DNA from 2 places in the Streptomyces canus genome. Region 2 is predicted to be linked to the other one. Evidence: riboswitches for the same ligand, from Rfam matches in the RefSeq annotation. Region 2 holds a riboswitch; the other holds the start of a gene.
What was found. Region 2 has a riboswitch for glycine ahead of gcvP (aminomethyl-transferring glycine dehydrogenase). Riboswitches for the same ligand answer to the same signal wherever they lie in the genome.
Positions count from the first base shown of each region.

Region 1 (14,951 bases), 5.1 Mb from region 2:
CCCAGGGTGGAGCAGCACTTCACGAAGGCCACCGGACCCGGCATGCACGGCGTACGGGTGACCCAGCTCAAGGGCCGGGTCTCGGGTGTGGACGCCGAGGTCTACGTCTGGCTGCCGCCGCAGTACGGCACACCCGCCTACCGGCACCACAAGTTCCCCGTGGTGGAACTGCTGTCGGGCTATCCGGGCTCGGCGAAGGCCTGGTTCGGGTCACTGCACGCGGTGAACCAGCTGCGGCCGCTGATGCGGGAGGGCCGGGTGGCGCCCTTCATCCTGGTCGCCCCGCGCATGAACCTGCTGGCCGGGGTGGACACCGGCTGCGCCAACATCACGGGCACGGTGAACGCCGACACCTGGCTCAGCGTCGACGTGCCGAAGATGGTCACCGACAACTTCCGCGCCCAGACCGGTCCCGCGGGCTGGGCGGTGGCCGGGTACTCGGCGGGCGGGCACTGCGCGACGAAGCTCGCCGTCGCCCACCCCGACCGCTACCGGGCCGCGGTCAGCATGTCGGGCTACAACGACCCGATCGGCGAACGCAATTCGCTGGCCGCCGAGACGCCCGCCCTGCGCCGCGCCAACAACCCCTACCTGCTGCTGCGCGAGGCCCGCACCCCACCCGCGATCGCGCTCTACCAGTCCGGCCAGCCGGGCGACGGCTACGAGGCGGCCACCGGTCTCGAACAGATCGCGAAGGCGCCGACCACCGTGCACGTCGTCTACGTCCCGAAGAGCGCGGGCGGCCACAACATGGCGTTGTGGCGGCCGCAGGTGGTCCCGGCGTTCCAGTGGCTGACCGAGGAGATGGGGCTGCTGCACGGCAAGGCGGGCACTACTCCTCACGCACGGTCGAGCGCCGGTTCCAGGCCCGCGGAGCTCGCCAGTGGAACCGCATCGCGAGCAGGCGCAGTACGAAAGCCGTGAGGGCCGCGAGCCCGCTGGTGAACGGGGAGAGCACGTCGTAACGGATGCACAGGGCGGCCATGGTGGCGCCGACGATCGCCGGGACCGCGTACAGGTCGCGGTCCCACCGCAGCAGCGAGGGCACCTCGTTGGCGAGCACGTCCCGCAGGACACCGCCGCCGACGGCGGTGGCGAGGCCGAGGGTGGCGGACTGGGTGAGGCCGAGCCCGTACTCGTAGGCCTTCGTCGTGCCGGCGACGCAGAACAGGCCGAGGCCGGCCGCGTCGAAGACGTTCACGCCGGCCTGGATGCGCTCCACGTGCGGGTGCAGGAAGAAGACCAGGAGGGCGGCGAGCAGCGGGGTGATGAAGTAGCCCAGGTCCGAGAAGGCGGCGGGCGGTACCGCGCCGATGATCAGGTCCCGGAACAGCCCTCCGCCCAGCGCGGTGACCTCGGCGAGGACGGCCATGCCGAAGACGTCGAAGTTCTTGCGGACGGCCAGCAGCGCGCCGGAGATGGCGAACACGAAGATGCCGACGAGGTCGAGCGTGTGCTGGACGGAGGGGCTGAACAGTTGCTGGAGCACACCGCATTCTTGCGCAGGGGCTTTTACAGGGCAGGTTTGCCCGTCGTGAAGAGCCAGGTGCGGAACAGGTCGTCGAGCTGCCGGCCGCTGACCTTCTCCGCGAGCCGGATGAAGTCGGCGGTGTCGGCGTTGCCGTACCGGTGGAGCTTGGTCCAGGCCGGCAGCAGCTTGAAGAACGCCTTGTCGCCGATCCGTTCGCGCAGCACCTGGAGGGTCATCGCGCCGCGCTGGTAGACCGCGGACGCGAACATCGTGTCGCGCTGCGGGTCGCCGACGGTGATCTGCCAGAACGGGTTGTCGGCGGGGCGGGCGTCGTAGCCGGCGAGGAAGGAGTCGTGGGCGCTGCGGGTGCCCTTGTGCTCGGCCCACAGCCACTGGGCGTAGGTGGCGAAGCCCTCGTTGAGCCAGATGTCCTTCCAGTGCGCGACGGAGACCGAGTCACCGAACCACTGGTGGGCGAGCTCGTGCACGATCGTGGTCTCGTTGCGCACCGCCGAGTACACCGGCTTCGACTGCACCTCCAGCGAGAACCCCGCCTGCGGCATGTCGTCGACGATCGCGCCGGTCTCCTCGAAGGGGTACGGCCCGAAGACCTGCGACCAGTAGTCGGTGGCCTCGGCGGTCACGCCGTACACGTCGACGTTGTTGCTGTTCTGCAGCACCGGGTCGATGGCGGTGTAGATGGGGATGCCGCCGGGGGTCTTCCCGGTGCGTACGTCGAACTTCCCGATGGTGGCGGTCGCGAGGTAGGTCGCCATCGGCTTCTTCTCGCGCCAGTGGGTGTACGTCGAACCACCCTTGTCGTACGTCGACACGAGCCGGCCGTTGGAGACCGCGGTCAGGCCCTTGGGGGTTCTGATGCGGATGTCGTAGGTGGCCTTGTCGGAGGGGTGGTCGCTGGACGGGAACCACGTCGAGGCGGCGTTGGGTTCACAGGCGACGAACACGCCGTCGGGGGTCTTCATCCAGCCGTAGTCGGAGCCGAAGACGATGGGGCCGCTGAGGGGTTCGGGGACGCCGCCATAGGTGACGGCGACCGTGAAGTCGTGGCCCTTGCGCAGGGATTGGCGCGGGCTGATGCGGATCTCGTCGCCGTCGCGGGTGAACTGGGCGCGTCTGCCGTTCACTTCGACTCTCGTGACCTCGAGCTTCTGGAGGTCCAGGTCGAAGGAGGAGAGGTTCCGGGTGGCGCGGGCGGTGAGTGTCGTACGGCCGTCCAGACGGTCGGTGTCCGGGTTGTACGCCACGTCGAGGGTGTAGTGGCGGGCGTCGAAGCCGCCGTTGCCGAGGTTCGGGAAGTAGGGGTCGCCGATGCCGGGGGCGCCGGGTTTCGGGCCCGGGGCGGCGGCGATGACAAAGAAGGAAGCCACCGCCGTGACGGTGGCTCCTAAGCGTGCCGAACGGGAGAGTTTCATGAGCCGTCCCTTTCGAGCGTGTACCGATCAGTCGGACACGGACGACTCTTCACTCTCCCGTTCGGGCATGTGCATGACTTTGCCAACTCGTCATGCGCTACTTGTCAGTTGGGTCCTGACGGTCGGCTTCCGGTTCCGTGGTCGCCTCGCCGGTCTGCAACGGTGCCGCGGGGGCGGTTCTGGCACCCGGGCCCGTCTTCGCAGCCGTGGCCTCGACGTCCGCCGCGGCCTCCGGCTCCGGCTTCTTCGCCGAGTCCGCCGTCTTCCCGGCAGCCTCGGCGTCGCCCCCCTGGGCGGGCTCCGCCTCCGCCGCCACCGCCGCCGACTCCGCGAGGACCTCCCCGGCGACCAGCCCGGCCGCCTCCTTGGCCACGGACAACAGAACCGTGTCCTGGGGAGCCTGGTCCGCGAAGTTCTCCGGGTGGTGGCAGGCCACGCGCTGGCCGGGACGCAGCTCGATCAGCTGGGGCTCGGTCGTGCTGCAGATCTCCGTGGCCTTCCAGCACCTGGTGTGGAAGCGGCAGCCCGAGGGCGGGGAGATCGGGGACGGGACGTCGCCGCGCAGCAGGATGCGCTCCGACTTGGCGCCGCGGCGCTTCGGGTCCGGCACCGGGACCGCCGACATCAGGGCCTTGGTGTACGGGTGCATCGGCGCCTCGTACAGCGAGGTGCGGTCGGCGAGTTCGACGATCTTGCCGAGGTACATCACCGCGATGCGGTCCGAGACATGCCGTACGACGGACAGGTCGTGCGCGATGATCACGTACGTGAGGCCGAGCTCCTCCTGGAGGTCGTCCATCAGGTTCACGACCTGCGCCTGGATCGACACGTCGAGGGCCGAGACCGGCTCGTCCGCCACGACCAGCTTGGGCTTCAGGGCCAGTGCGCGCGCGATGCCGATGCGCTGGCGCTGGCCGCCCGAGAACTCGTGCGGGTAGCGGTTGTAGTGCTCGGGGCTGAGGCCCACCAGCTCCAACAGACGCTGGACCTCCTTCTTCACCCCGCCCTCGGGCTCCACGCCCTGGAGCCGGAACGGCGCCGAGACGATGCCGCCGATGGTGTGCCGGGGGTTCAGGGAGCCGTACGGGTCCTGGAAGATCATCTGGATGTCCCGCCGCAGCGGACGCATCCCGGCCGCGTTCAGCCGCGTGATGTCCTGGCCCTCGAAGTGGATCGAACCGCCGGTCGGCTCCTGGAGGCGGGTGATGACCCGGCCCATGGTCGACTTGCCGCAGCCCGACTCGCCGACCACGCCGAGCGTCTCGCCCTTGCGCACCTCGAAGTCGATGCCGTCGACCGCCTTGACCGCACCCACCTGGCGCTGGAGGACGCCCTTGCGGATCGGGAAGTGCTTCTGGAGGCCCTCGACCTTGAGAAGTATCTCGCGCTCGTCGGGGGCGGCCGTCACGTCCGCGTCCGTCTTCTTCGTCTCACTCACAGCTTCGGCGCAATCTCTTCGGTCCAGATCCGCGTGCGGTCCTCCGGCGAGAGGTGGCACGCGGAGTAGTGCCCGCCGCCGACCTGCTGGAGCTCCGGGCGCACGGTACGGGTGACATCGCCCTTGGGGATGTCCGCGTACGGGCAGCGGGGGTGGAAGGCGCAGCCCGAGGGGACGTTGATGAGGCTCGGCGGCTGACCCTTGACGGGGATGAGCCGCTCGGAGGTCTCCCGGTCGATGCGCGGCATCGAGCCGAGCAGACCCCAGGTGTACGGGTGTTGCGGCCGCTCGAAGACGTCGTCGACGCTGCCCCGCTCCACGCACCGGCCGCCGTACATCACCAGCACGTCGTCGGCGATCTCGGCGACCACACCCAGGTCGTGGGTGATGAGGACGACCGCGGAGCCGAACTCCTTCTGCAGGTCCCGGATGAGGTCGAGGATCTGCGCCTGGACGGTGACGTCGAGGGCGGTCGTCGGCTCGTCCGCGATCAGCAGCTCGGGGTTGTTGACAAGCGCCATGGCGATCATCGCGCGCTGGCGCATACCGCCGGAGAACTCGTGCGGGTAACCGTCCACGCGCTTGGCCGGCTCGGGAATGCCGACCCGGTCGAGCATCTCTATCGCCCGCTTGCGAGCGATCTTCTTGCTGACGTCGTGGTGGACGCGGTACGCCTCCACGATCTGGTTGCCGATCGTGTAGTACGGGTGCATCGCGGACAGCGGGTCCTGGAAGATCATCGCCATCTCGCGACCGCGCAGCCGGCGCACCTCGTCCGGGTCGGCGGAGACCAGCTCCTTGCCGTCCAGCCAGATCTCGCCGGACATCTGCACGTGCTTGCCCTGTGCCCCGAGCCGGTGCAGGCCCATGATCGCCAGCGAGGTGACGGACTTGCCGGAACCGGACTCGCCCACGATGCAGAGGGTCTTGCCCTTCTCCACCTGGAAGCTGAGCCCGTCGACGGACTTGACCAGGCCGTCGTCGGTCGGGAAGTGCACCTTGAGGTCGCGGACCGCGAGGAAGGCGTCGGGGGCGTTCCCCGGAGCCGGCTCGCCCAGGGCGGCACCGGTCTTGGAGAGTTCGGTCACGAGAGCCTCACCCGCGGGTCGGCGGCGGCGTACAACAGGTCCACCAGGAGATTTGCGATCACGACGAAGAAGGCGGCGAGCAGGGTGACGCCGAGGATCGGGGGCAGGTCGTTGTCGGTGATGCCCTGCACCGCGTACTGGCCGATGCCGGGCAGCGAGAACACCGTCTCGGTGATCACGGCGCCGCCGAGCAGCAGGCCCAGGTCCATGCCGAAGACGGTGATGATCGGGGTCAGCGCGGCGCGCAGCCCGTGCCGGGCGACGACGTTGCGCTCCCGCAGGCCCTTGGCGCGGGCCGTGCGGATGAAGTCCTCGTTCATCGTCTCCAGCATGCCCGAGCGGGTCAGCCGCGCGTAGATGGCGGAGTACAGCAGGGCGAGCGAGCACCAGGCCGGGAAGAGCGTGTTCGCCCACTGGGCCGGGTTCTCGGTGAACGGCACATAGGTCCGTCCGAAGATCGGCCACTGGTAGGTGAAGAGCAGCAGGGCCAGGTTGCCCGTGAAGAACATGGGCAGCGAGACACCGGCGAGCGCGACGCCCATGAAGGAGCGGTCGAAGAAGCTGCGGGGCTTGAGCGCGGAGATCACACCGATCACCACGCCGGACACCAGCCACATCACGGCGGCACCGGCGGCCAGCGAGACGGTCACCGGAAGGCGCGAGGTGAGCTGCGGCCACACCGCGACGTGGTTCTTGAAGGAGTAGCCGAAGCACGGCGCGTCACAGTGCGCCGTCGTGGGGCCCAGGTTGTAGGTGGCGCCGGACACGATCCCCTTGATGAAGTGCCAGTACTGGGCATACAGGGGCTCGTCCAGACCGAGGTTCTGCTTGACTGCGGCGATGTCGGCCTTCGTCGGACTCTTTCCGATGTACTGCTGCGCGAGCTGGTCGGCGGTCTGGCCGGCCATCCGCGGCAGCAGGAAGAAGATCGCGAAGGTGACCGCGGTGACGACCAGCAGCAGGATCACTGCCGCGAACGTCCGACGGAGGATGTACGAGATCACGGGGACCGGCGCTGGTGCCCGCGGGCCGCGAGGCCCACGGGCACCAATGCCTTCACCTGCCTTCCGGGGCTACTTCTTGGTCGTGCCGATGTTGAGGTAGTCGTACTGACCGCTGAAGGCCGACGTGGACACCAGGTTGGTGAAGCCCGTCGGGCGGTACAGCAGGACCTTGAAGTAGGTCAGCGGGACGAGCGCCGCCAGGTCCATCGCACGCTTGTCGATCTGCCCGTACAGGGCGTTGCGCGCGGTGTCGTCCTCGGTGGCGATGGCCTTCTCCAGCATCTCGTTGATCTGCTTGTCGTTCAGATACGAGAGGTTGGTGTTGCCGGACGCGCCGATCGCGTCACCGTGCAGGATCTGCTGGAGGAAGCCGTAACCGGAGTTCCAGTCGGCACCCCACTGCATCATGTGCAGGCCGATGTTCTGCTTCTTGTCGAACGTCGGCACACCCGCGTAGTCGGTGAAGTACTTGCCCGACGGGTACTGCTTCAGGCTGGCGTTGATGCCGACCTTCTTCAGCGAGGCGATGATCGCGGTGGCCGCGTCGATCTCCTGCGGGCGGTCGCTGCGCGCCGAGATGTTGGTGTTGATCGTCGTCTTGCCGCAGGCCTTCAGCTGGTCCTTGGCCTTGGCGACGTCACCCTTGTTGCCGGTGGTCGCGTAGACGTCGGCCTTCGCGTAGCCGGTGATGTCCGGAGGCAGGACGGTCGTGGCGATGTCACCGCGGATCGGGCCGCCCTCGGCGGTCTGCACGGAGACCTTGTCGACGGCGTACTCGACGGCCTTGCGGCACTCGACCTTGTCGAACGGCGCGACCTGGTTGTTGATCGCCATGTAGACCAGACGGCCACCGTAGGTGTTGTCCGTGTTGGCCTTCAGGCTCGCGTCGTTGACGACCTTCGCCTGGGTCGCGGCCTGGACACCGGTACCGCCGAGGTCGATCGCGTCACCGGCCTGGACGTCCTGGTCGATCGTCTCGGCGTTGACCTTCAGCTTGACGACGATCTTGTCCGGGTACTGCTTGCGCAGCGGGTCGGTCTTCGGGTCCCAGTTCTCGTTCTTGACGAGGACGGCCTGCTTGCCCTCGTCGTAGCTCTGGAACTTGTACGAGCCCGAGGACACGATGCTCTTGACGTAGTCGATGCCGGTGTCCTTGGACTGCGGCACCGGAGCCGTCTGCGGCGTCGCGACCAGGTAGTCGAACTCCTGGAAGGGACGGTTGAGCTTGAAGACGATCGTGGTGTCGTCCGGCGTCTCGATGGACTTCAGGCCCTCGGCGCTCTTGTCCTTGTAGGGACCCTTGTACGCCTTGCCGCCCTCCATGAACTGCTGGAAGTAGTTCGGGCCGAGGGAGAGCACGTCACGCGCGAAGTTGGAGCGCTCGACGGCGTACTTGACGTCCTTCGAGGTGATCGCGGTGCCGTCCTGGTACTTCAGGCCGGAGCGGATCTTGTACGTCCAGGTCTTGCCGCCGTCGCTCGGCTCGCCCGCCTTCTCGGCGAGGTCCGGGACCAGCTTGTTGCCCTCCTCGCCCGGACCGGGCTGGAAGGTCATCAGCGGGCGGGCGTACAGCCGGCTGAGGTTGTACATGTAGGCGTAGTACGTGTTGCCGGGGTCGAAGGAGTCCGGGACGTCGGAGTACTCGTACGTGACCGTCCCACCCTTCTGGGTGGAGGCGTTGACGACACCCTTGGTCGCTGCGTTGGCCCCAGCCGACTTGTTCCCGTCTCCACCGTTGTCATCGGCCTTGCTGCAAGCCGAGAGCAACAGGCTCGCACTGCCGATGGCCGCCACTGCGGCCAGCGCTGACCTTCGCATGATGGTCTGCTTCCCCTTCAATTGTCGGAAATCTTGTGGACTCTCACCGCGGTCGCGGGTCAGCGGCTGCGCGGGTCGAGAGCGTCTCGGAGACCGTCACCGAGCAGGTTGAACGCCAGGACGGTCACGAAGATGGCCAGACCAGGCACGATCATGAACTGCGGGTCGACCTGGTAGAAGTCGACGGCCTGGTTGAGCATGCCGCCCCAGGAGGCCTGGGGAGGCTGGATGCCGACGCCGAGGAAGCTCAGCGACGCCTCGAAGAGGATGTTGGTCGGGATGAGCAGCGTCGAGTAGACGATGATCGGGCCGACGAGGTTCGGCAGCAGCTCCCGGAAGAGGATGTAGGGCCCCCTGGCCCCCATCCCGCGCGAGGCGTCGACGAACTCCCGCTCGCGCAGGGCCAGTGTCTGGCCGCGCACGATACGGCCCAGGTAGGGCCAGTTGAAGAAGCCGATCACGAAGATCAGCACGCTGATGTGCAGCGGCAGACCCTCGAGCCCGAACGCACCGCCCTGGAGCGTGGCCGAGATGGCGATGGCGAACAGCAGCAGCGGGAACGCCAGGAAGGTGTCCATCAGCCGGCTGATGATCGTGTCGACCCGTCCGCCGTAGTAGCCGGCGACCACGCCGAGCACGGCGCCGATCGTGTTGGACAGGATCGTGGCGCCGAAGGCGACGACCAGAGAGACCCAGGAGCCCTCGAGGATGCGGGTGGCGATGTCGCGGCCGAACTTCGGCTCCACACCGAGCGGGTGCGACCAGCTCATGCCGCCGAAGTCGCCCTTGGGCAGCGAGGTGTTGGGGTCGATCAGATCCTGGTGCAGGGCGTTGGGGTCCAGGCCGAACATGGCCTGGATGGGCCGGGAGAGCACCGCGAGCAGGACCAGCAGGATGACGATCACGCCGCCGGCGACCGCCACCTTGTCCTTCTTGAAGCGGGACCAGGCGATCTGACCCAGGGAACGGCCCTCGATCTGCCCCTTGTCGACGCCGACGAGGACAGCCTCCGGCTGCGCCTCGGCCTGCGCCCCGGTGGTCTCGATCGGTGCGGTCACAGTGACCCGACCCCTCTCGCCGGTGGTGACCGGCCTACACCTGCCGTGGATTACGGCTTTGTCGACTTGCTCAGCTCGCAGGGAACGTCTGATCCTGCGTCTGCCTGGGGAGTCTTCAGCTTCGCTGCGATCACCCGCCAGGCCTGGCGAAGAAAGTATGCGTAACCGTGATGCAGTACGAGGGATTCCGTTATCCGAACAACGGGTAACGCCCCTCGGACGCATGCTAGTTGGGACAGAACGGCGCAATAGGTGACCTTCGTGACGGTCTGCCGCCATCTACGCGCGAAGAAATGTGGCTGTTACGTAAACGAGTCGAACAAGTAGTTGTAGCTCTCAGTAACCACCACGGGCCGGCGGGTAGCCGTACCCGGCCGCCGGGGCCTGAGCGGGGGATCCATGGGCCTCGCGGTCGTAGAACGGACGGGCACCGGCGCGCATCCACAGCGCCACCGGGTCGTAGTCGTCGGACATCGCCACGGTGGACACCGGGAGCCCGTCCGGGACGGCGCCGATGGACTGCTGCATCATCGCGCGCACCGAGTCCACGGCCGAGGGGCTGGTGTCGTACACGTCCAGGCCGATCGCGAGATACGGCGCCCCGAGCGCCGGCTGCACCCAGGCGCGGCGCAGTGAGCGGACCGCCGGGGTGCGGTGGGCGTTCTGCACGAGCAGCGCGTAGAACTGGGGGATCTCGATGCCGGGCTCCGACAGCCTGAGCGGCCCCGCGGGCTGGCGCTCGAGGCCGGTGGCGATGCGGCGCAGATCGAGCCAGGGGATGCCGAGACCGCCGCCGGGGGCGTGCGGGTTGAGCCAGAGGCCGTACTGGTCGGGGTAGAGGGTGCGGGCCACGTCGATGCCGTCGACCACTTCGTACGAACGGTTCCAGCCGCTGGCGCTCAGCTCCTGGGCCGAGGTCACACAGGGGGCGTAGCCGTAGCCGTCGACCTCCATGTTTCCGTACTGGGCGTCCGGGGAGCCGGCCTGGCCGTGCCACAGGAGCATCCAGATCTGGCCGGAGTTCGGGGTCGCCAGGGCGCGCAGCAGTGCCTCGTAGGCGTCGTAGCGCCCGGGGGTCACCTGGCGCAGCATGTGCTCGACCTGGTCGGTCGTGGTGGCGCTCACCCTGTATCGCCCCTTCTTGAAAGTTGCCCCGAGTAGGAAACCAGCTTAAGCGCGCACGAGCTCGGGATCCGTGCGCCGTCAGCCCTGTGTGTAGAAGGGGCGCACCTGTTCGCGCATCCAGTGGCCCACCGGGTCGTCCGCCACGTCCAGCAGAACCAGGTTGACCGGCCATGCAACCGGAGTCGTCCCCAGGGCCCTGCCGAGGGCGTCCATCGGAAGGGTGCGCAGATCGCCCTCCCACTGGGACAGTTCGACGCCCACGAACATCACCGGGTCGGCCGTTTCGATGGCGGCCAGGCAGCGGCGGGCCGTGAGGACCACGCCCGTGGCCGCGAACTCGGCCGACGCGGCTGCCAGGAAGTCGACCGGGTCGTCCTGCCAGTCCGGCTCGTAGAGCTTGACCCGGCCGCCGGTGTTGGGGCCGTCCAGCGGGGTGCGGCCCACGCGGCAGAGGTCGGCGACCGCGGCGGGCGGCAGGGGGACGCCGACCACGCCGTCGGGGTTCACCGCGATGCCCACGTGCGGGGGCAGGCCGCGGGCGAACTCGACCGCCGGGGCGATGGTGTACGACAGATGGCTGCCGACGACCTGGCGGAACTGCTCCTCGGAGCTGAACACCGGGACGAAGGCCTGGCCCCCGATCTCCACGGTGGGCAGGTCGAGGGGGCCGCTGTGCGGACCGCCGCCGTTCGGCAGGGGGATCCAGACGAAGCTGCGGCCGAGCACCTCGATGATCCGGCCGCCCGCCGAGGGCATGCCGAGGGAGGCCGAGAGCACCTCCTCCAGTTCGTTGCCGGGCCATCCGCCGTGCGGATGAGGGTGCGGGTGTGCCGGTGCTGGAAAGTCCGCGGGAAGATCCGCCGGGAAGTCCATCTGTCTGACCGCCTGCTGTGAACCTACTGATGTGGCTGAAAGGCTAGCGGGTGCGGTGGAAAGGTGGCTCGGCCCGGCACATCCGTCCGCGTCAGCCCGTGAAGCCGATCCGCCGCAGCACGTCCGCGGCGTCCCGGTCGATCAGCACCGCCGAACCGCAGCCCTGGGGCAGGTCACCGCGCTCCACGGAGCGGATCAGCCGGGCGGCCGCGCCCCGGTGCCGCAGGAAGGCGTACCGCGAGACGCCCCGGCCGCGCTCGCGCTGGCCCTCCAGCGCGGTGTCCGCCGCGACGTCGAGCAGCAGCAGATGCAGGGTGCCGCCCCGGCGCCGGGCCTCGCGGGCCAGCCAGCCGCGCACCCAGGCCTGGGTCCCGCAGTCGTGGACCACGACCCCCTCGCCGGAGCGCAGGGCGCCGCGCAGTCCTACGTAGTGCGCGAGCCGGACCAGGGGGCGGTAGACGGCGTACGGCAGTAAGGGGGACAGCCGGCCGTCCCAGCGGTCGCGGGTGTCCTGGGAGTCGATCCGGATCCCGCCCACCGCCCGCTTCATCAGCGTGGACTTGCCGCTGCCCGGCAGGCCGGTGATGACGACGAGGTCCTTGGGGCCGAAGAGCAGCGCGTGCGGGCTGCGGCCGGAGCGGTCGCGCAGGTCGCGGACGACCGGGGCGGCGCGGCATGCGCCGCGGAGCTCGACGACCGGGGCCGCGGGCTGCTCCGGCAGCGCGATGCCCGAGGTCGTCGCGTACGCCGTGGTCCTGTCCACCGTCATCGTCCTCCTCCGGGGTCGGGGTTCCCCTCCCCACCGAGCGTAAAGAGAAGGTAATGGACGATCTCTCGCTTTTCTGTAGTCGTACCGCCACAAGCTGGTTACAGACGCTGCCCTGCCGGACGCGTACGCGGCGTGCAATGATGTGCGCGCCAACTGCATACCGGCCGCTTGAATCCGCGCGGGAGAGTCCTGGGTACGTGTACCCGGGCGCCGAAGGAGCAAGTCCCTCCCTTGAATCTCTCAGGCCCCGTTACCGCGCGGGCGAGGCACATCTGAAAAGCGGGTCGCCTACTCGAAGGCGGCTCCACCCACGGTGCAAGCCCGGATCATTTCGTGATCAGGGCGAACCTCTCAGGTTCCGATGACAGATGGGGAGGAAAGCCCTCGCCCGTCATGCCTTGGATCCTTGGGAGACGACCGTCCGATGAGCAGTACCGAATCCCGTCGTACCGCGCTCGATGCCCTGCACCGCTCGCTGGGCGCGACCATGACCGACTTCGCCGGCTGGGACATGCCCCTGCGCTACGGCTCCGAGCGCGACGAGCACAACGCCGTGCGGACGCAGGCCGGGCTCTTCGACCTCTCCCACATGGGCGAGATCACCGTGACCGGGCCGCAGGCGGCCGAGCTGCTGAACTTCGCCCTCGTCGGCAACATCGCGTCCGTGGGTGTCGGCCGCGCCCGCTACACCATGATCTGCCGGGCCGACGGCGGCATCCTGGACGACCTGATCGTCTACCGGCTCGGGGAGACCGAGTACATGGTGGTCGCCAACGCCTCCAACGCCCAGGTCGTGCTGGACGCGCTGACCGAGCGCGCGGCCGGCTTCGACGCCGAGGTGCGTGACGACCGGGACGCCTACGCGCTGATCGCCGTACAGGGGCCTCAGGCGCCGGGGATCCTCGCCTCCCTGACCGACTCCGACCTCGACGGCCTGAAGTACTACGCCGGTCTGCCGGGCACGGTCGCCGGGGTGCCCGCGCTGATCGCCCGCACCGGATACACCGGCGAGGACGGCTTCGAGCTGTTCGTGGCGCCCTCCGACGCGGAAGCACTGTGGCAGGCCCTGACCAAGGCGGGCGAGCCGGCCGGCCTGGTCCCCTGTGGCCTGTCCTGCCGGGACACACTGCGCCTCGAGGCGGGCATGCCGCTGTACGGGCACGAGCTCTCGCGGGAGCTGACGCCCTTCGACGCCGGGCTCGGCCGGGTCGTGAAGTTCGAGAAGGAGGGGGACTTCGTCGGGCGGGAGGCACTGGCCGAGGCGGCCACCCGTGCCGCGGAGAACCCGCCGCGCGTCCTCGTCGGACTCGTCGCCGAGGGCCGTCGGGTCCCGCGTGCCGGGTACGCGGTCGTCGCGGGCGGCGAGGTGATCGGCGAGGTCACCTCCGGGGCTCCTTCCCCCACCCTGGGCAGGCCGATCGCGATGGCGTACGTCGACCCCGCCCACGCCACGCCGGGCACGGCGGGTGTCGGTGTGGACATCCGGGGCAGTCACGAGCCGTACGAGGTCGTGGCGCTGCCGTTCTACAAGCGTCAGAAGTAGCCGTCGTAGGTGATGCTGAGCACAGAGTCGCTGCTCACGCACGCCTTCCGCAGTCCCCCACCCATCAGCACTCCCCCGCGTACAGGAGAATTCAGACCATGAGCAACCCGCAGCAGCTGCGCTACAGCAAGGAGCACGAGTGGCTGTCGGGCGCCGAGGACGGCGTCTCGACGGTCGGCATCACCGAGCACGCGGCCAACGCGCTCGGCGACGTCGTCTTCGTCCAGCTCCCGGAGGTCGGTGACACGGTGACCGCGGGCGAGACCTGCGGCGAGCTGGAGTCGACCAAGTCGGTCAGCGACCTGTACTCCCCCGTCTCCGGTGAGGTCACCGAGGTCAACGAGGACGTCGTGAGCGACCCGGCGCTGGTGAACTCCGCCCCCTTCGAGGGCGGCTGGCTGTTCAAGGTGCGCGTCGCGGAGGAGCCGGCCGACCTGCTCTCCGCCGACGAGTACACCGCCTTTTCCGCCGGCTGAGGAGTCCGCACCTGATGTCCGCACTGAACACGCCCCTGCACGAGCTCGACCCGGAGATCGCCGCCGCGGTCGACGCCGAGCTGGACCGTCAGCAGTCCACCCTCGAGATGATCGCGTCGGAGAACTTCGCTCCGCTCGCGGTCATGGAGGCGCAGGGCTCGGTCCTCACCAACAAGTACGCCGAGGGCTATCCCGGCCGTCGCTACTACGGCGGCTGTGAGCACGTCGACGTGGCCGAGCAGATCGCGATCGACCGTGTGAAGGAGCTGTTCGGCGCCGAGTACGCCAACGTGCAGCCCCACTCCGGCGCCTCCGCGAACCAGGCCGCCCTGTTCGCGCTGGCGCAGCCCGGCGACACGATCCTGGGTCTGGACCTGGCGCACGGCGGTCACCTCACCCACGGGATGCGGCTGAACTTCTCCGGCAAGCAGTTCGACGTGGTCGCGTACCACGTGGACGAGGCGGGCCTCGTCGACATGGCCGAGGTGGAGCAGCTCGCCAAGGAGCACCGGCCCAAGGTGATCATCGCCGGATGGTCGGCGTACCCGCGGCAGCTGGACTTCGCGGAGTTCCGCCGGATCGCCGACGAGGTCGAGGCGTATCTGTGGGTCGACATGGCCCACTTCGCGGGTCTGGTGGCAGCGGGGCTGCACCCGAACCCCGTCGAGTACGCGGACGTGGTCACCTCCACCACCCACAAGACGCTGGGCGGACCGCGCGGCGGGATCATCCTCGGGAAGAAGGAGTTCGCGAAGAAGCTGAACTCCTCCGTCTTCCCGGGCTTCCAGGGCGGTCCCCTGGAGCACGTGATCGCGGCGAAGGCGGTGTCCTTCAAGGTGGCGGCCTCGGAGGAGT
Region 1 covers NZ_CP107989.1:3,379,722-3,394,672, forward strand. The annotation lists gene OG841_RS14925 (alpha/beta hydrolase) at 1-924, shown strand, start outside; gene OG841_RS14930 (trimeric intracellular cation channel family protein) at 833-1,489, opposite strand; gene OG841_RS14935 (M1 family metallopeptidase) at 1,513-2,904, opposite strand; gene OG841_RS14940 (ABC transporter ATP-binding protein) at 3,002-4,342, opposite strand; gene OG841_RS14945 (ABC transporter ATP-binding protein) at 4,339-5,430, opposite strand; gene OG841_RS14950 (ABC transporter permease) at 5,427-6,434, opposite strand; gene OG841_RS14955 (ABC transporter substrate-binding protein) at 6,504-8,252, opposite strand; gene OG841_RS14960 (ABC transporter permease) at 8,312-9,310, opposite strand; gene OG841_RS14965 (enhanced serine sensitivity protein SseB C-terminal domain-containing protein) at 9,647-10,402, opposite strand; gene OG841_RS14970 (enhanced serine sensitivity protein SseB) at 10,514-11,308, opposite strand; gene OG841_RS14975 (AAA family ATPase) at 11,400-12,077, opposite strand; glycine riboswitch at 12,247-12,343, shown strand; glycine riboswitch at 12,344-12,455, shown strand; gene gcvT (glycine cleavage system aminomethyltransferase GcvT) at 12,502-13,620, shown strand; gene gcvH (glycine cleavage system protein GcvH) at 13,719-14,096, shown strand; gene glyA (serine hydroxymethyltransferase) at 14,111-14,951, shown strand, end outside.
Region 1: linked by a shared signal. The riboswitch ahead of gcvT (glycine cleavage system aminomethyltransferase GcvT) and the one ahead of gcvP (aminomethyl-transferring glycine dehydrogenase) in region 2 are both predicted to bind glycine.

Region 2 (14,951 bases):
GAGGGGCCGGCTCGCAGCGGCTGTCTGCGCACCGGCCCCGACGCATGTCCCACGGCGATCACTCCCTGTGACGCCTTGTGTATGACCCCACTTTTCCGGAAGACTCCTGGAAGTTTCGAGGCTTGGACGCGGAGGTGGGCAAGTGACAGCAGGCAAGGCCGACGCCGAGCCCCGGGGCAGGGTCACCATCACGGAGATCGCCCGGCAGGCCGGAGTCTCGGTGCCGACGGTGTCCCGGGTGGTCAACGGCCGGTCGGACGTCTCCCCGCACACCCGCGCCCGCGTCGAGCAGCTGCTCCAGCAGTACGGCTACCGCAGGCGCCCCGCGGCCCCCGGCACCCGCGCCGCCCTGCTCGACCTGGTCTTCAACGACCTCGACAGCCCCTGGGCCGTGGAGATCATCCGCGGTGTCGAGGAGGTCGCCCACGCCGAGGGCGTCGGCACTGTCGTCTCCGCGATCCACGGCCGCTCGGGCGCCGCACGCGAGTGGATGCGCAATCTGCGCGCCCGCGCCTCCGACGGGGTCGTCCTCGTCACCTCGGCGCTGGACACGGTCCTCCACGACGAGCTGCGCGCCCTGGGCGTCCCGCTCGTGGTCGTCGACCCGGCCGGCTCCCCCGCACTGGACGCCCCCACCATCGGCGCCGCCAACTGGTCGGGAGGGCTCGCGGCCACCGAGCACCTGCTGTCGCTGGGCCACCGCAGGATCGGCCTGATCGCGGGGCCGCCCCGGCTGCTGTGCTCGCGGGCCCGCTACGACGGCTACCGCGCCGCTCTCGAGGGCGCCGGGCTCACCCTCGACGAGTCCCTGGTCGTGCCCGGCGACTTCCACCCGGAGTCCGGCTTCGCCGGCTGCGAGAAGCTCCTCGAGCTGCCCGAACCGCCGACCGCCGTCTTCGCGGCCAGCGACCAGATGGCCCTCGGCGCGGTCGAGGCGCTGAGGAGACGCGGGCTGAGGGTGCCGGAGGACATGAGCCTGGTGGGTTTCGACGACCTTCCGGAAGTCCGCTGGTCGGCGCCCCCACTGACCACCGTGCGCCAGCCGCTCGCCGACATGGGCAAGCTGGCCGTCCGCACGGTCCTCAAACTGGCCCGCGGCGAACGCCCGGACTCACCGCGCGTGGAGCTGGGCACGGAACTGGTGGTGCGGTCGAGCACCGCACCACCCGCCCCCCGCTGACGGATCACGGCCCGTCCGATGGATCAAGCCGCCACCCCGGCAGATGCAGGCACCCTTGCGGGCCCCGCACCACCGGCCATCACGACCCACCCGGCGGATCAGGCCACCCTCCCGACACCCGCAACCCGCCGGCCCAACCCCCTCACCCCCGCCGACAGATCACGCCCCGCCCCGTGCATCAGACCGCCATCCCGACACCCGCAACCACACCGGCCCCCCGCACCACCAGCTCCCCACCGACAGATCACAGCCCGTCCCGTGCATCAGGCCACCATCCCAACACCCGCAACCACACCGGCCCCCCGCACCACCAGCTCCCCACCGACAGATCACAGCCCGTCCCGTGCATCAGGCCACCATCCCGGCCGGACCCGCACCGCCAGCCCCCGCCGACAGATCACGCCCCGTCCCGTGCATCAGGCCACCATCCCGGCACACGCGAGCACGTGCGCTGGGCCCCGCACCACCGGCGGGACCCGCGCGCAGGCCCTCGGGCGTATCGCCGAAGCCGCCCGCGCCCTGGCGAAGCGGCCCCGGTCGCGGAGACAGGCTCCCAGGGAGGCACACCGGGGGCCTGGCCCGCCTCCACCCCCAACGGCGGTGGCCGGCGTCCCGGGGGCCGGCCTACCGCGGCCCCAGCCGGCGGCGGCCGAGCGGCCACCGTCGGCCACCGGCCCGGCACATCCGAGTCGCTCGGAGCGCGCTTCTCCGCTCCGGGCCCGACGGAAGCGCGCCGATGAGACGGCGGCAGCCGCGTAGGCCCCCGCCCCCCTACTTCAGCGCCGCCCGGATCGCGTGGTACGCCGGCTTCGGCTGGAGCTGCTCGTCCCAGGGCAGCGCGGCCCCCTGGCCCTCGAAGAAGGCGGGTATCCAGCTGTACTTGTCGGTGTAGTCCCAGATCGTGATCCCGACACACCGGCGCACCGCGAGACAGGCATCAGTCAAGTCGGCGTACCACTGGGCCTGTTGGGCCAGCTTCTCCTCGGTCGCCGGCAGGATCATCCGGATGTCGACCTCGGTGAGCGCGGTGTCGAGGCCCAGCTTGGAGAAGCGGCGGAGGTTGTCCTCCAGCGTGGTCGGATAGCCGTACTGGAGCGCCAGGTGGGTCTGGAGACCGATGCCGTCGAGCGGGACGCCCTGCGCCTTCAGCTCCTTGGCCAGGGTGTAGTAGGCGTCGCTCTTCGCCCCGATCCCCTCGATGTTGTAGTCGTTGAGGTAGAGCTTGACCTTGGGGTCGGCCTGGCGGGCCCAGCGCAGGGCGTCGGCGATGTATCCGGGGCCGAGGGTCTTGTAGAAGACGGACTCGCGGTACGTGCCGTCCTCGTTGAAGGCCTCGTTGACGACGTCCCAGGCGAAGACCTTGCCGCGGTAGTGCCGTACCTCGGTCTGGATGTGCTTCTTCAGTACGGGCCTCAGCTCGGCCGCCGTCCACTCGCGCGAGGTGATCCAGTCGGGCAACTGGCTGTGCCACACCAGGGTGTGGCCGCGCACCTTCTGGTGGTTCGCGCGGGCGAGGTTCACGATCTCGTCGCCGTTGGTCCAGTCGAAGACCCCCTGCTCGGGTTCGGTGGCGTACCACTTCATGCCGTTGCCCGGCGTGATCTGGTCGAACTCGCTGCCGAGGATCTTCTTGTACGGCCCGTCGACGAGTTCGGGGTTGTCGGTGGCGCTGCCGAAGTAGCGGCCGTGGCGCTGGGCGAGGTCGGCGAGGGTGGGCGGTTTGCCGTGGGCCTGGGCGGTGGGAGCGGCGGCCGCGACCACCACTGCGGCCAGGACTCCGGCGAGTCTGAGACGGTTCTTGCGCATGGTGCGACTCCTCACGTGCGGGCGGGGTGAGCCGTACTTTTCGAAGCGCCGGGGTCAGCCCTTCGTGGCACCGGCGGTGAGGCCGCCGACGAGCTGGCGCTCGGCGACCGAGTAGAAGGCGAGGGCGGGGACCATCGCCAGGACGAGATAGGCGAAGACGCGGGCGTACTCCGCGGAGTACTGGCCCTGGAACTGCTGCACACCGATGGGGAGCGTCCACCACGTGTTGTCGGTGAACACCAGCAGCGGCAGCATGAAGTTGTTCCAGCTGGTGACGACGGCGAGCACCGAGACCGTGCCGAGCGCGGGCCGTGCCATCGGCAGCAGGACGCGCCAGAAGAACCCGAACGGGCTGCACCCGTCGAGCGTGGCCGCCTCCTCCAGCTCACCGGGGATCTCCCGGAAGAAGGCGCGCAGGATGATGATCGTCATCGGCAGCCCGAAGCCGGCCTGCGGCAGGATCACGCCCAATGGGTTGTCCAGCAGGCCGAGCGAGCGCAGCAACAGGAACAGCGGCAGCACCGCCACCGCGAAGGGGAACATCAGCCCCATCGTGAAGAGCGTGAACAGCGCCTCCCGCCCCCGGAAGGCAAACCGCGCGAAGGAGAACGCGGCCAGCGCCGACGCGGCGACCACCAGCACCGTCGTACCGACCGCGATCAGCGTGCTGCTGCCGAGCAGCCGCCAGAAGTCGCCCCCGGCCAGGATGTCGGTGTAGTTGCTGGTCAGCCAGTGTTTCGGTAGCCCGAAGGGGTTGCTGGAGAGCTCGTCGGTGGATTTGAACCCGGACAGGACGGCGTACACCAGGGGTACGACCATCACCGCGCCGACGGCGACGAGGATCACGTGCAGGGGCAGGGTCCGTGCGGTGGTCTTGCGGGCGGTCACTTGCCGTCCCCCCTCATCGTCGTGGTGGCCCCTTCGAGGTCGCGGCGGAGCACGAACCGCTGGTAGGCGAGGGCGAAGACGAGGCAGATGCCGAACATGACCACGCTGATCGCGCTGGCGTAGCCGACCTGGTAGCGCTTGAAGCCGTACTGGAACATGGTCACGGCCATGGTCTCGGAGTGGTGGTCGGGGCCGCCCTGGGTGACCACCCACACCAGGTCGAAGAGCTGGATCGAGCCGATGACGGACAGGAAGATGCTGATCCGCAGGGTGGGCGCGAGGAGCGGCAGGGTGACGTTGCGGAACCGCTGCCAGGCGCTGGCGCCGTCGATGAGAGCCGCCTCGGTCAACTCCCGTGGGATGGACTGGAGTCCGGCCAGGTAGAGCATCATGTGGAAGCCGAAGTACTTCCACATCATGACCAGGAAGAGCGTCGCCATGACGTAGGAGGGATCGGCGAACCACAGCCCGCCCACGCCGTCCAGGCCGACCGCGCCGAAGATGTGGTCGGCGAGTCCGGAGTCCGGGGCGAAGACCATGCTGAACAGCACGCCGGTGATCGCCTCGGACAGGACGTAGGGCGCGAAGAACAGCATTCGGTAGACGGCTCTGCCGCGCAGCTTCTGGTTGAGGAGGACCGCCATGGCGAGCGCGAACGGCAGTTGGAACGCGAGGGACAGCACGACCAGGACCAGGCAGCGCCACAGGTCGCCCAGGAAGACCGGGTTGTCGAAGAGCTGGGTGAAGTTGTCCGTGCCGATGTAGTCGGAGGGCATGCCGAAGCCGCCCCAGCGGAAGAAGGCGGCGTACAGCGCGAACAGCATCGGCAGCAGGACCATGCCGATGAACAGCACCAGGGCGGGCAGTTGGAAGCCCACCGCGGTCAGCCAGTGCAGTACGCGCCGGCGGCCCCGCCCCCGGGCCCTGACCGATTCCGGGGGCGGGAGATCGGTGCCCGGACCGCTCCGCTTGTCTGCGAGGAACGTGGAGGTCATCGCGGGCTACTGCTCTTCCTTCGCCGTCTGCGTGATCGACTGGGCAACCTGCTCGGGGGACTTGGAGCCGGCGATCAGCGCGGCCACGCTGTCGTTGACCTCCTGGCCGACGGCGGGTGCGTACGCCTGGTCGAGATAGAGCTGGAAGCCGGTGGCGGCCTTCAACTGCGCCTGCACGAGCTTGAGGTTGGGGTCGGTCATGGCCTTCTCCGCGTTCGGCAGCACGGGAAGGGTGCCGGTCTTCTTGACCAGTTCCAGTTCGGTGGCCTCGGAGGCGAAGAACTTCAGGAACTCGACCGCCGCCTGCGGGGCGCCCCGGCGCAGGGCATGTCCGCCGCCTCCGCCGAACACCTCGGTGATGGCGCCCTTGCCGCCCTCGACCGCGGGGAACGGGAAGAAGCCCAGGTTGCTGCCGAGCCCCTTGCCGGAGTCGGCCTCCACGGACGGGGCCCACTGGCCCATGAGTTCCATGGCCGCCTTGCCGTTGCCGACGGCGGCCGCCTGGCCGGTGGGGGTGGAGTAGGCGGCGTTGAGGAACCCCTTCTGGAAGGGCTGGAGGTCCACGAGTTCCTTGAGGTGCCGGCCGGCCTGGACGAACCCGGCAGCGGTGAAGTCCTTGTCCTCACTGGCCTTCTGGAGGGCGTCGATGCCGGCGGTGCGCATCGCGAGGTAGGCCCAGTAGTACATGCCGGGCCACTTCTCCTTGCCCGCGAGGGCAATGGGCGTGATGTTCTTGGACTTCAGCTTGCTCACGGCCTCCAGGAACCCGCCCCAGGTGGTGGGCGGCTCGCTGACGCCGGCCTGCTTGAAGAGCGCCTTGTTGTACCAGAACCCGATCATGCCCATGTCGAACGGGATGCCGTAGACCTTGTCGTCGAGGATGTACGGCTCCTTGGTGACCTTCAGCAGACCGTCGGCCCAGGGCTTGGTCCGGTCCGTCAGGTCCTCGACGAGCCCGGCGTCGACCTGCTGCTTGAGGACGCCGCCACCCCAGGTGTGGAAGATGTCAGGGAGCTTCCCGGAGGCGGTCAGCGCCGTCATCTTCGACTTGTAGGCGTCGTTCTCCAGCTGGACGATCTTTATCTTGATCTTGGGGTTCGCGGCCTCGAACTTCTTGGCGAGGGCCGCCCAGACACTCTTCGCCGGCTCGGTGGTGGAGATGTTCCACCACTCCACCGTGGTCGTCCCGTCGGACGATCCTCCGTCCGAGTCGCCGCCGCAGCCGGTCAGTGTCGTCATGCCCAGACCGGCCGCGGCGGATGCCGCCAGAAAGCCACGGCGGGACAGTGCCGGGTCGCCCATGATGCGCTCCTTGGGTACGGGACGGAGCCGTCCTTGTCCGTCCTGCGGTCCGAAAGTTTCGGAGATGATCCAGAAAGCTTCGCTGCTGCCGCACCCTAGAGACAGCTGCCAAACGGTGGCAACCCCTTGTGCACAGGGAATGTTGAGGAGTCGAACCAGTCGAAGGCCACGGCACCCTCGCTGACGTCCGTGCCGATCGCCCGGAGGGTGAAGCCCTCCGACCACCTGCACGGAGAGACGCCGGCCGTCGTGTGCGACCGAAGGGACTCGTCAGCGCCGGGGACGAGCAGGTCGGGGCCGCCCATGCACGGCATCCGCGGCCCCGTCGGGAGCAGCAGGCGGCCGGTGCGGATCTCGCCCGTCGGAGTGGGCGGCTCCTCCTCGACGAGTACACCGCGCGAGGAACTGCCGCACCGGGCCACTCCGGGCGATCACGCTCGCCTCTCCCCCAGCCCACCTCGACGTCGTGCCCACCTCGACGTCGAGGCACTGGGCCTTCGTGCAGCCTGTCGCGGCGTTCGGGCGGGCGGGCGGCTGCACGGCAGTTCGGGACGCCGCTGAGGGCCACCGAGAAAGGGGGCACGTGACGTGCGGGGCCTGGTGTCCGGGACGGTCCGCCAGCGACCGAGGGCCGGCGAGCCCGCTGCACGGGAAGATCCGGTACGGCGCCGACTCGACGGGCTTGAAGTCACCGCGGTCCGCAGGGAGTTGAATTTCGGGCGCCAGGGGGGTCGTACGCCCTCGGGGGCGACCGGGCGCGGTCGATGGAGACGCGGCCGCGCACGGTGCCGCCCGCGACGACCAGGAGGTCCCGACGATCGCGAATGTTGCCGATCCGGCGCCCGTACGGTCCCCGCCCACTGGCAGACTCTGCGATCCGGGCGAAAGCCGACGATCACCGCGCCGTCGCCCGTCCGTCCGTGTGTCCGTCCGTCCGTCCGTCCGTATCGGCGTCGGCCCTTCCGGCTCGCCCGAAACATTCGATCTATTCGGCGAACCTTACGGAACGGACTGTACGAGGACGTTCAGACGGGAACCAGCCACCCCGGCCCCCCGCTCACCCGTTCTGTGACACCCCCAGACCTCCTGGAGCACCCAGGCGCGAGCGGCGGCTCCTCGCTGCGGCGGACCGCGGCCCTGAGTGGGCGAGCCACTCGTCCATGCCGAACGGCTTGCCGGCCTCGCCCTCGGCCGCGTCGGCCCAGCACGGCCGCCCGCCCGTCGGAACCCCGCCGGGCCGACGTCACGGGATCGGCATCCGGCTCCGGCCTAGCAGCGCACGCATCACGTCGACGCTCCATGTCAGGCATGCCGGAACCGGCCGCCGACTCCCACCCGGGTCGCCGTGTGACGCCGTGTGACGCCGTCAGCCCTTCGCCGCAAGCGCCCTGACCGCGATGTTGAGTTCGAGGACGTTCACCCGGGGCTCCCCGATGAAGCCGAGCGTGCGCCCCTCGGCCTGGCTCCGGACCAGCTTCTCGACCTGCGCGACGGACAGGCCGTTGCGCTCGGCGACGCGGTGGACCTGGAGCTCGGCGTAGGCCGGGGAGATGTCCGGGTCGAGGCCGGAGCCGGAGGAGGTGACCGCGTCCGCGGGGACCTGGGAGGGCTCGACCTTGTAGTCGGCGGTGGAGTTGTCCCTGACGACCTTGGCCTTGGCCGCCTTCACCGACGCGACGAGCTCGGGGTTGTCGGCGGAGCGGTTGGTGGCACCGGAAAGGATCAGCTTGTACTGCGTGTTGACCGAGTTCTCTCCGAGACCGTTCGCAGGCCGGGGCTGGAAGTAGTCGAGGCCGTAGTCCTGTTGGCCGATCAGCGAGGACCCGACGATCTTGCCGTCCTTCGAGGAAACAGGCTTCGTGGCCGGAAACGGCTCCTGTTGACGGGTCCCATACGGCGCCCAGCAGACCTTTGACGGCTCCCTTACGGCCACGGAGGCGGCCGTCACCTGAACTCCTACGGCGATACAGGCACGTTCAACGTGCCCCTCCCCATGACGCTGCGTGTCCACCCCCACCCACCCGCCCGTACGGGCCCACGGGTCGGATACGAGCCTCACAACAGCCCAGTCGCCCGTCGCAGGCCTTCGCCGACCGAGTCTTAACGGAAGCTTGACGCCCCGGCGCCCCCCATCCGTGGGCCCAGGCGTCACTCTCCGCTTACGCTGGTCCCGCCGTCAGCCGGGCGGCCGGAACCCCGCTGAGCCGCACCGCAGGAGCACCACCGATGGCCACCACCGAACACCCTCCTTCCAGTCGCCTGCGCTCCTGGATGTTGGAGGGCCTGTCCGACATGGGCAGGGACGGCGGCCACACGGGCCCCCACGCCGCGCCGGAACCCGCCCATCAGGGCCAGCGCTGGTGGCGGGTCATGTGCCTGACCGGCGTCGACTACTTCTCCACCCTCGGCTACCAGCCCGGCATCGCCGCCCTCGCGGCCGGCCTGCTCTCCCCCATCGCGACGATCGTCCTCGTGATCGTCACCCTCGCGGGCGCTCTGCCCGTGTACCGCCGGGTGGCCGAGGAGAGCCCCCGCGGCGAGGGCTCGATCTCCATGCTGGAACGGCTGCTGTCCTTCTGGCAGGGCAAGCTCTTCGTCCTCACCCTGCTCGGCTTCGCCGCCACCGACTTCCTGATCACCATCACGCTGTCCGCAGCCGACGCCTCCACCCACCTGATCGAGAACCCGCACCTGACCAGCACCCTGCACGACCACAAGATGCTGATCACCCTCTTCCTGGTCGCCCTGCTCGGCGCGGTCTTCCTCAAGGGCTTCCTGGAGGCGATCGGCGTCGCCGTCGCCCTGGTGGGCATCTACCTCGCCCTCAACGTCGTCGTGGTGCTCGTCGGCCTGTGGCACGTCATCACCGCGGGCCATGTCGTCACCGACTGGTCCAGCGCTCTGACGGCCGAGCACGGCAACGTCTTCGTGATGATCGGCGTGGCCCTGATCGTCTTCCCCAAGCTCGCCCTCGGCCTCTCCGGCTTCGAGACCGGCGTCGCCGTCATGCCTCACGTCAAGGGCGACCCGGAGGACACCGAGGCGAACCCCGAGGGCCGGATCCGCGACACCAAGAAGCTGCTCACCACCGCCGCCCTCGTCATGAGCTGCTTCCTGATCGCCACCAGCTTCATCACCACCCTCCTCATCCCCGAGAAGGACTTCGAGTCGGGCGGCCCGGCCAACGGCCGCGCCCTGGCCTACCTCGCCCACAACTACCTCGGAAGCGTCTTCGGCACGGTCTACGACGTCTCGACCATCGCCATCCTGTGGTTCGCCGGCGCCTCCGCGATGGCCGGCCTGCTCAACCTGATGCCGCGCTACCTGCCCCGCTACGGCATGGCACCGCACTGGGCCCGTGCCGTGCGCCCCATGGTCATCGTCTTCACCCTGATCGCCTTCCTGGTCACCTGGATCTTCGACGCCGACGTCGACGCCCAGGGCGGCGCGTACGCCACCGGCGTGCTGGTGCTGATCAGCTCGGCGGCGATCGCGGTGACCATCGCCGCCCGCAAGGCCGGGCAGCGCAACTGGACCGTCGGCTTCGCCGTCATCTCCGCCGTGTTCCTCTACACGACCGTCGTCAACGTCATCGAACGCCCCGACGGCGTGAAGATCGGCGCCTGCTTCATCGCCGGCATCATCCTGGTCTCTCTCCTGTCCCGCCTGGCCCGCGCCTTCGAACTCCGCGTGACCGACGTGACGCTCGACGACATGGCGGAACGTTTCATCCGGGACATGGCCAGCCGCAAGATACGCTTCATCGCCAACGAGCCCGACCAGCGCGACAAGGCCGAGTACCGCGACAAGATCGAGCAGATCCGCGAGGACAACGACATCCCCGGCGAGGACTTCGTATTCGTGGAGGTCACGGTCCTGGACCCCTCGGAGTTCGAGGCGAGCCTGACGGTCCGGGGCGAGGTCCTGCACAACCGCTACCGCGTCCTGACCCTGGAGTCCTCCTCCATCCCCAACGCCCTCGCCGCCCTCCTTCTCCACGTCCGCGACACCACCCGTTGCACCCCCCACATCTACTTCGAGTGGACCGAGGGCAACCCCTTCGCCAACTTCCTCCGCTTCTTCCTCTTCGGCCAGGGCGAGGTGGCCCCGGTCACCCGAGAGGTGCTGCGAGAGGCAGAACCGGACCGTGCGCGCCGCCCCCGGGTCCACACGGGCTGACGCCGTCACGTACCGGGGCACGCACGCGAACCGTCCAAAACGGCGTGACCGCACACATCCCCGCCACGGTCCACCACACGCCCTACGTTGATGCCCATGACCCTGAGCATCCGCAACCAGCTCCCCGGCACCGTCACCACCGTCACCCCGGGCGAGGCCATGGCAACCGTCAGGATCCGTCTGGACGGCGGCCAGGACCTCACGGCCGCGATCACCCTCGAGTCCATCGCCGAACTCGGCCTCACCCAGGGCTCGCCCGTACACGCCCTGGTGAAGTCGACGGAGGTCTCCCTCGCCACCGCCCCGGTCCAGAACGTGTCCATCCGCAACCAGCTGCCCGGCACGGTCACCGCCGTCGCCAGGGGAGCTGCCATGGCCACCGTCAAGATCGCTGTCGAGGGAGGCGTCCTCACGTCCGCGATCACCGCGGACGCCGCGGCCGACCTCGCCCTCGTCGCCGGCGCCCCGGTCGTCGCCCTGATCAAGTCGACAGAGGTGTCACTGGCCACGGCGTAAGGGAAAGGGCCCCGCCGAGACGGGGCCCTCATCACCTCGGGTCAGTCCTCGTACGCGTCCAGCGGCGGGCACGAGCACACCAGGTTCCGGTCGCCGAAGGCCTGGTCGATCCGCCGCACCGGCGGCCAGTACTTGTCCGCGACCGAGACCCCGGCCGGGAAGACGGCATCCTCCCGCGAGTACGCGTGCTCCCACTCACCGCCCAGCGCACCGGCGGTGTGCGGAGCGTTCCGCAGCGGGTTGTCCTCGGCGGCCCACTCCCCCGAGCCGACCTTCTCGATCTCGGCGCGGATGGCGATCATCGCCTCACAGAACCGGTCGAGTTCGGCCAGGTCCTCGGACTCGGTCGGCTCGATCATGAGCGTCCCGGCCACCGGGAACGACATGGTCGGGGCGTGGAAGCCGTAGTCGATGAGCCGCTTGGCCACATCGTCGACACTCACCCCGGTCGCCTTGGTGAGCGGTCGCAGATCGATGATGCACTCGTGCGCGACCAGTCCGCCGGGGCCGGTGTAGAGCACCGGGTAGTGCGGCTCGAGCCGCTTGGCGATGTAGTTGGCGGAAAGCACCGCGACCTGCGTGGCCCGCTTCAGCCCCTCACCGCCCATGAGCCGGACGTACGCCCACGAGATCGGCAGAATCCCCGCGGATCCCCAGGGAGCCGCCGAGATCGGCCCGACGCCCGTCTCCGGGCCGGCCGCGGGCTGCATCGGGTGGTTCGGCAGATACGGCGCCAGGTGCGCCCGTACGCCGACAGGACCCACACCCGGGCCACCGCCGCCGTGCGGAATGCAGAACGTCTTGTGCAGATTCAGGTGGGAGACGTCGCCACCGAAGTGGCCCGGCTTGGCCAGCCCCACCAGCGCGTTGAGGTTGGCCCCGTCGACGTACACCTGCCCGCCGGCCTCGTGCACCTGCGCGCAGATGTCGGCGACGTGCTCCTCGAACACACCGTGCGTCGAGGGGTACGTGATCATGAGTACGGACAGCTCGTCCCGGTACTGCTCGATCTTCGCCCGCAGGTCGTCGACGTCGATCTCGCCGTCCCCGGCGGTCTTCACGACGACGACCTTCATCCCGGCCATGACGGCGCTGGCGGCGTTGGTCCCGTGCGCCGAGGACGGGATGAGACACACGGTCCGCTGCTCGTCACCGTTCGCCCGGTGATACCCGCGTACGGCCAGCAGCCCGGCCAGCTCGCCCTGCGACCCGGCGTTCGGCTGCAGCGACACGTTGTCGTACCCGGTGACCTCGGCGAGCCGCTCCTCCAGCTCCCGGATCAGCGTCAGATAACCCTGCGCCTGCTCGGCGGGCGCGAAGGGGTGCAACTGGCCGAACTCGGGCCAGGTGACCGGCTCCATCTCCGTGGTCGCGTTGAGCTTCATGGTGCAGGAGCCCAGCGGGATCATGCCGCGGTCGAGCGCGTAGTCGCGGTCGGCGAGCCGACGCAGGTAGCGCAGCATCGCGGTCTCGGAGCGGTACTGGTGGAAGACGGGGTGGGTGAGGAAGTCGTCGTCGCGCAGCAGCGCGTCCGGCAGGGCCTCCCCGGTGGCCGCGTCCAGCGCCTCGATGTCCGCCTCCACGCCGAACGCGTTCCACACGGCACCCACCTGGGCCCGCGCGGTGGTCTCGTCGCACGCGACGGACACATGGTCGGCGTCGACGAGGTGCAGGTTGACGCCGTTCCGCCGCGCGGCGGAGACGACCTCGGCGGCCCTCGCGGGCACGCGTGCGGTGAGCGTGTCGAAGTACGAGCCGTGCACGACCTCGACCCCACCGGCCGTCAGGCCCGCGGCAAGGAGGGTCGCGTACCGGTGAGTCCGCCGCGCGATGCCCTTGAGCCCCTCAGGCCCGTGGTAGACGGCGTACATCCCGGCCATGACCGCGAGCAGCACCTGAGCGGTGCAGATGTTGCTGGTCGCCTTCTCCCGACGGATGTGCTGCTCACGTGTCTGCAGCGCGAGCCGGTAGGCCTTGTTCCCGTCGGCGTCCACGGACACACCGACGAGCCGCCCGGGCAGGCTCCTCGCGAACTTCTCGTGCACGGCCATGTAGCCGGCGTGCGGCCCGCCGAACCCCATCGGCACACCGAACCGTTGCGTGGTACCGATCGCGATGTCCGCCCCTAGCTCACCGGGCGACTTCAGCAGGGTCAGCGCGAGCAGATCGGCGGCCACGGTCACGAGCGCGCCGAGCTCATGAACCTGGTCGATGAGCGGCTTGATGTCGCGTACGGCCCCGGAGGCGCCGGGGTACTGGACGAGCACACCGTTGATCTCACGTCCGGCGACCTCGGCCGGGATCCCGTCGCCGAGGTCGGCGACCACGACCTCGACACCGGTCGGCTCCGCCCGGGTCTCGATCACGGCGATGGTCTGCGGCAGGGTGTCGGCGTCGATGAGGAAGAGCCCCTTCTTGTTCTTCCCCATGCGGCGGGACAGAGCCATGGCCTCGGCCGCCGCGGTCGCCTCGTCGAGCAGCGAGGCGCCGGAGGTGGGCAGCCCGGTGAGGTCGGCGACCATGGTCTGGAAGTTGAGCAGAGCCTCGAGGCGTCCCTGCGAGATCTCCGGCTGGTACGGCGTGTAGGCGGTGTACCAGGCCGGGTTCTCCATGACATTGCGCAGGATGACGGGCGGCGTGAAGGTGCCGTAGTAGCCGAGCCCGATCATGGAATCGAGCACCTGGTTCCGGTCGGCCAGCGACCGCAGCTCGGCCAGTACCTCGGCCTCGGTGCGCCCGTCCGGCAGCTCCAGGGCATCGGCGTTCTTGATCACATCCGGCACCGCGGCGGCGGTGAGCTCGTCCAGCGAGCCGTAGCCGACCTGCGCGAGCATCTTGGCCCGCGCCTCATGATCAGGGCCGATGTGACGCTGCTCGAAGGGAATGCCCTGTTCGAGCTCGGAGAGCGGAATGCGATGGGCGGTCATTGCGGAGGCCTCCTGGTCTGGCGCGACCTGTGAGGGGTACCCCGGCGCGGGTACCCCGACGGCCTCCCCCTCTGTCATCTCAACCTGAGAGCTTCACCGGGCCGCCCGAGGGCCGCCGGCTTGCACCGTCGGTGAGAGCGGAAGCTGTCGACACCCGCCCTGCTTTCCAGAGTGACCTCGTCCGCGCGGTACGTGAGCCTGAGAGATTCCGGGGAGGATTTGCTCCTTCGGCGCCTCCGATGGTGTCTGGAGGACTCTCCCGCGCGGGGTCAGCAGCCGCTCGCAAGCCTACCAGCGAGGCCACCGCACGAGTCTTCGAGTGGCCGCACACCCCGATGTGCTCTTTCGTAGTGCTTACGACCGCTTCGGATGAGTTGCGACCAAGTGGAGGGCCCGTGCTGACCGACATCGATCCGCGCAATCTGATCGGCCGCAAGGCGTTCGACCGCAACGGCACCAAGATCGGCACCGTCGACGAGGTCTACCTCGACGACGCGACCGGCGTGCCGGAGTGGGCCGCCATACGCACCGGTCTCTTCTCCCGGGACGCCTTCGTCCCCCTGGGGCCGAGCGAACTGGTCGACGGCAGCCTGCACATTCCCTTCGACCGCGCCCTCATCAAAGACGCCCCCGACTTCGGCGTTGGCCGCCACCTCTCCCCCGACCAGGAGCTCCAGCTCTACCACCACTACCGTCTCGACGTGGCCTCACCGCCCTCGTTCCCGGACCGGGACTTCGGCAAGCTGGCGGGTACGGAGGACGCGGAGACCTGAACGCCCGGCACCTCCTCTGTCAGGGGCAACGGCTCAGCGGGCTCCAGCGCAGGATCCTCGACGAGAAACGTCCGTACCCGCCCCGGCTCCGAATCCGGCGTCTCGAACCGCACGGTCACCCGCCCCAGCCCGCTCCCCTGCACCCACCCGTGCCCGTACTCGGCATGCCGCACATCGTGCCCGGCTACCCACCGTCGCTCAGCAGCAGCCGTCACCTCGGGAACCGCCACATCATCGACCTCCTCCTCGGCCGCCGCCTCCACCCGCTCCCCCGCGGCCTGAGCGAACAGATCCTCCTGGGTGAAGTCGGCGAGTCCACTCACCCCCACCCCCAGCAACCGCACACCCCCCGTCGAGTCCACGCCCTCCAGCAACCGCAGGGCAG
Region 2 covers NZ_CP107989.1:8,494,256-8,509,206, reverse strand. The annotation lists gene OG841_RS38830 (LacI family DNA-binding transcriptional regulator) at 143-1,180, shown strand; gene OG841_RS38825 (endo-1,4-beta-xylanase) at 1,952-2,986, opposite strand; gene OG841_RS38820 (carbohydrate ABC transporter permease) at 3,041-3,805, opposite strand; gene OG841_RS38815 (carbohydrate ABC transporter permease) at 3,871-4,869, opposite strand; gene OG841_RS38810 (extracellular solute-binding protein) at 4,876-6,171, opposite strand; gene OG841_RS38805 (potassium-transporting ATPase subunit C) at 7,538-8,119, opposite strand; gene OG841_RS38800 (amino acid transporter) at 8,398-10,350, shown strand; gene OG841_RS38795 (TOBE domain-containing protein) at 10,447-10,866, shown strand; gene gcvP (aminomethyl-transferring glycine dehydrogenase) at 10,908-13,793, opposite strand; glycine riboswitch at 13,970-14,065, opposite strand; gene OG841_RS38785 (PRC-barrel domain-containing protein) at 14,189-14,566, shown strand; gene OG841_RS38780 (DNA polymerase IV) at 14,482-14,951, opposite strand, start outside.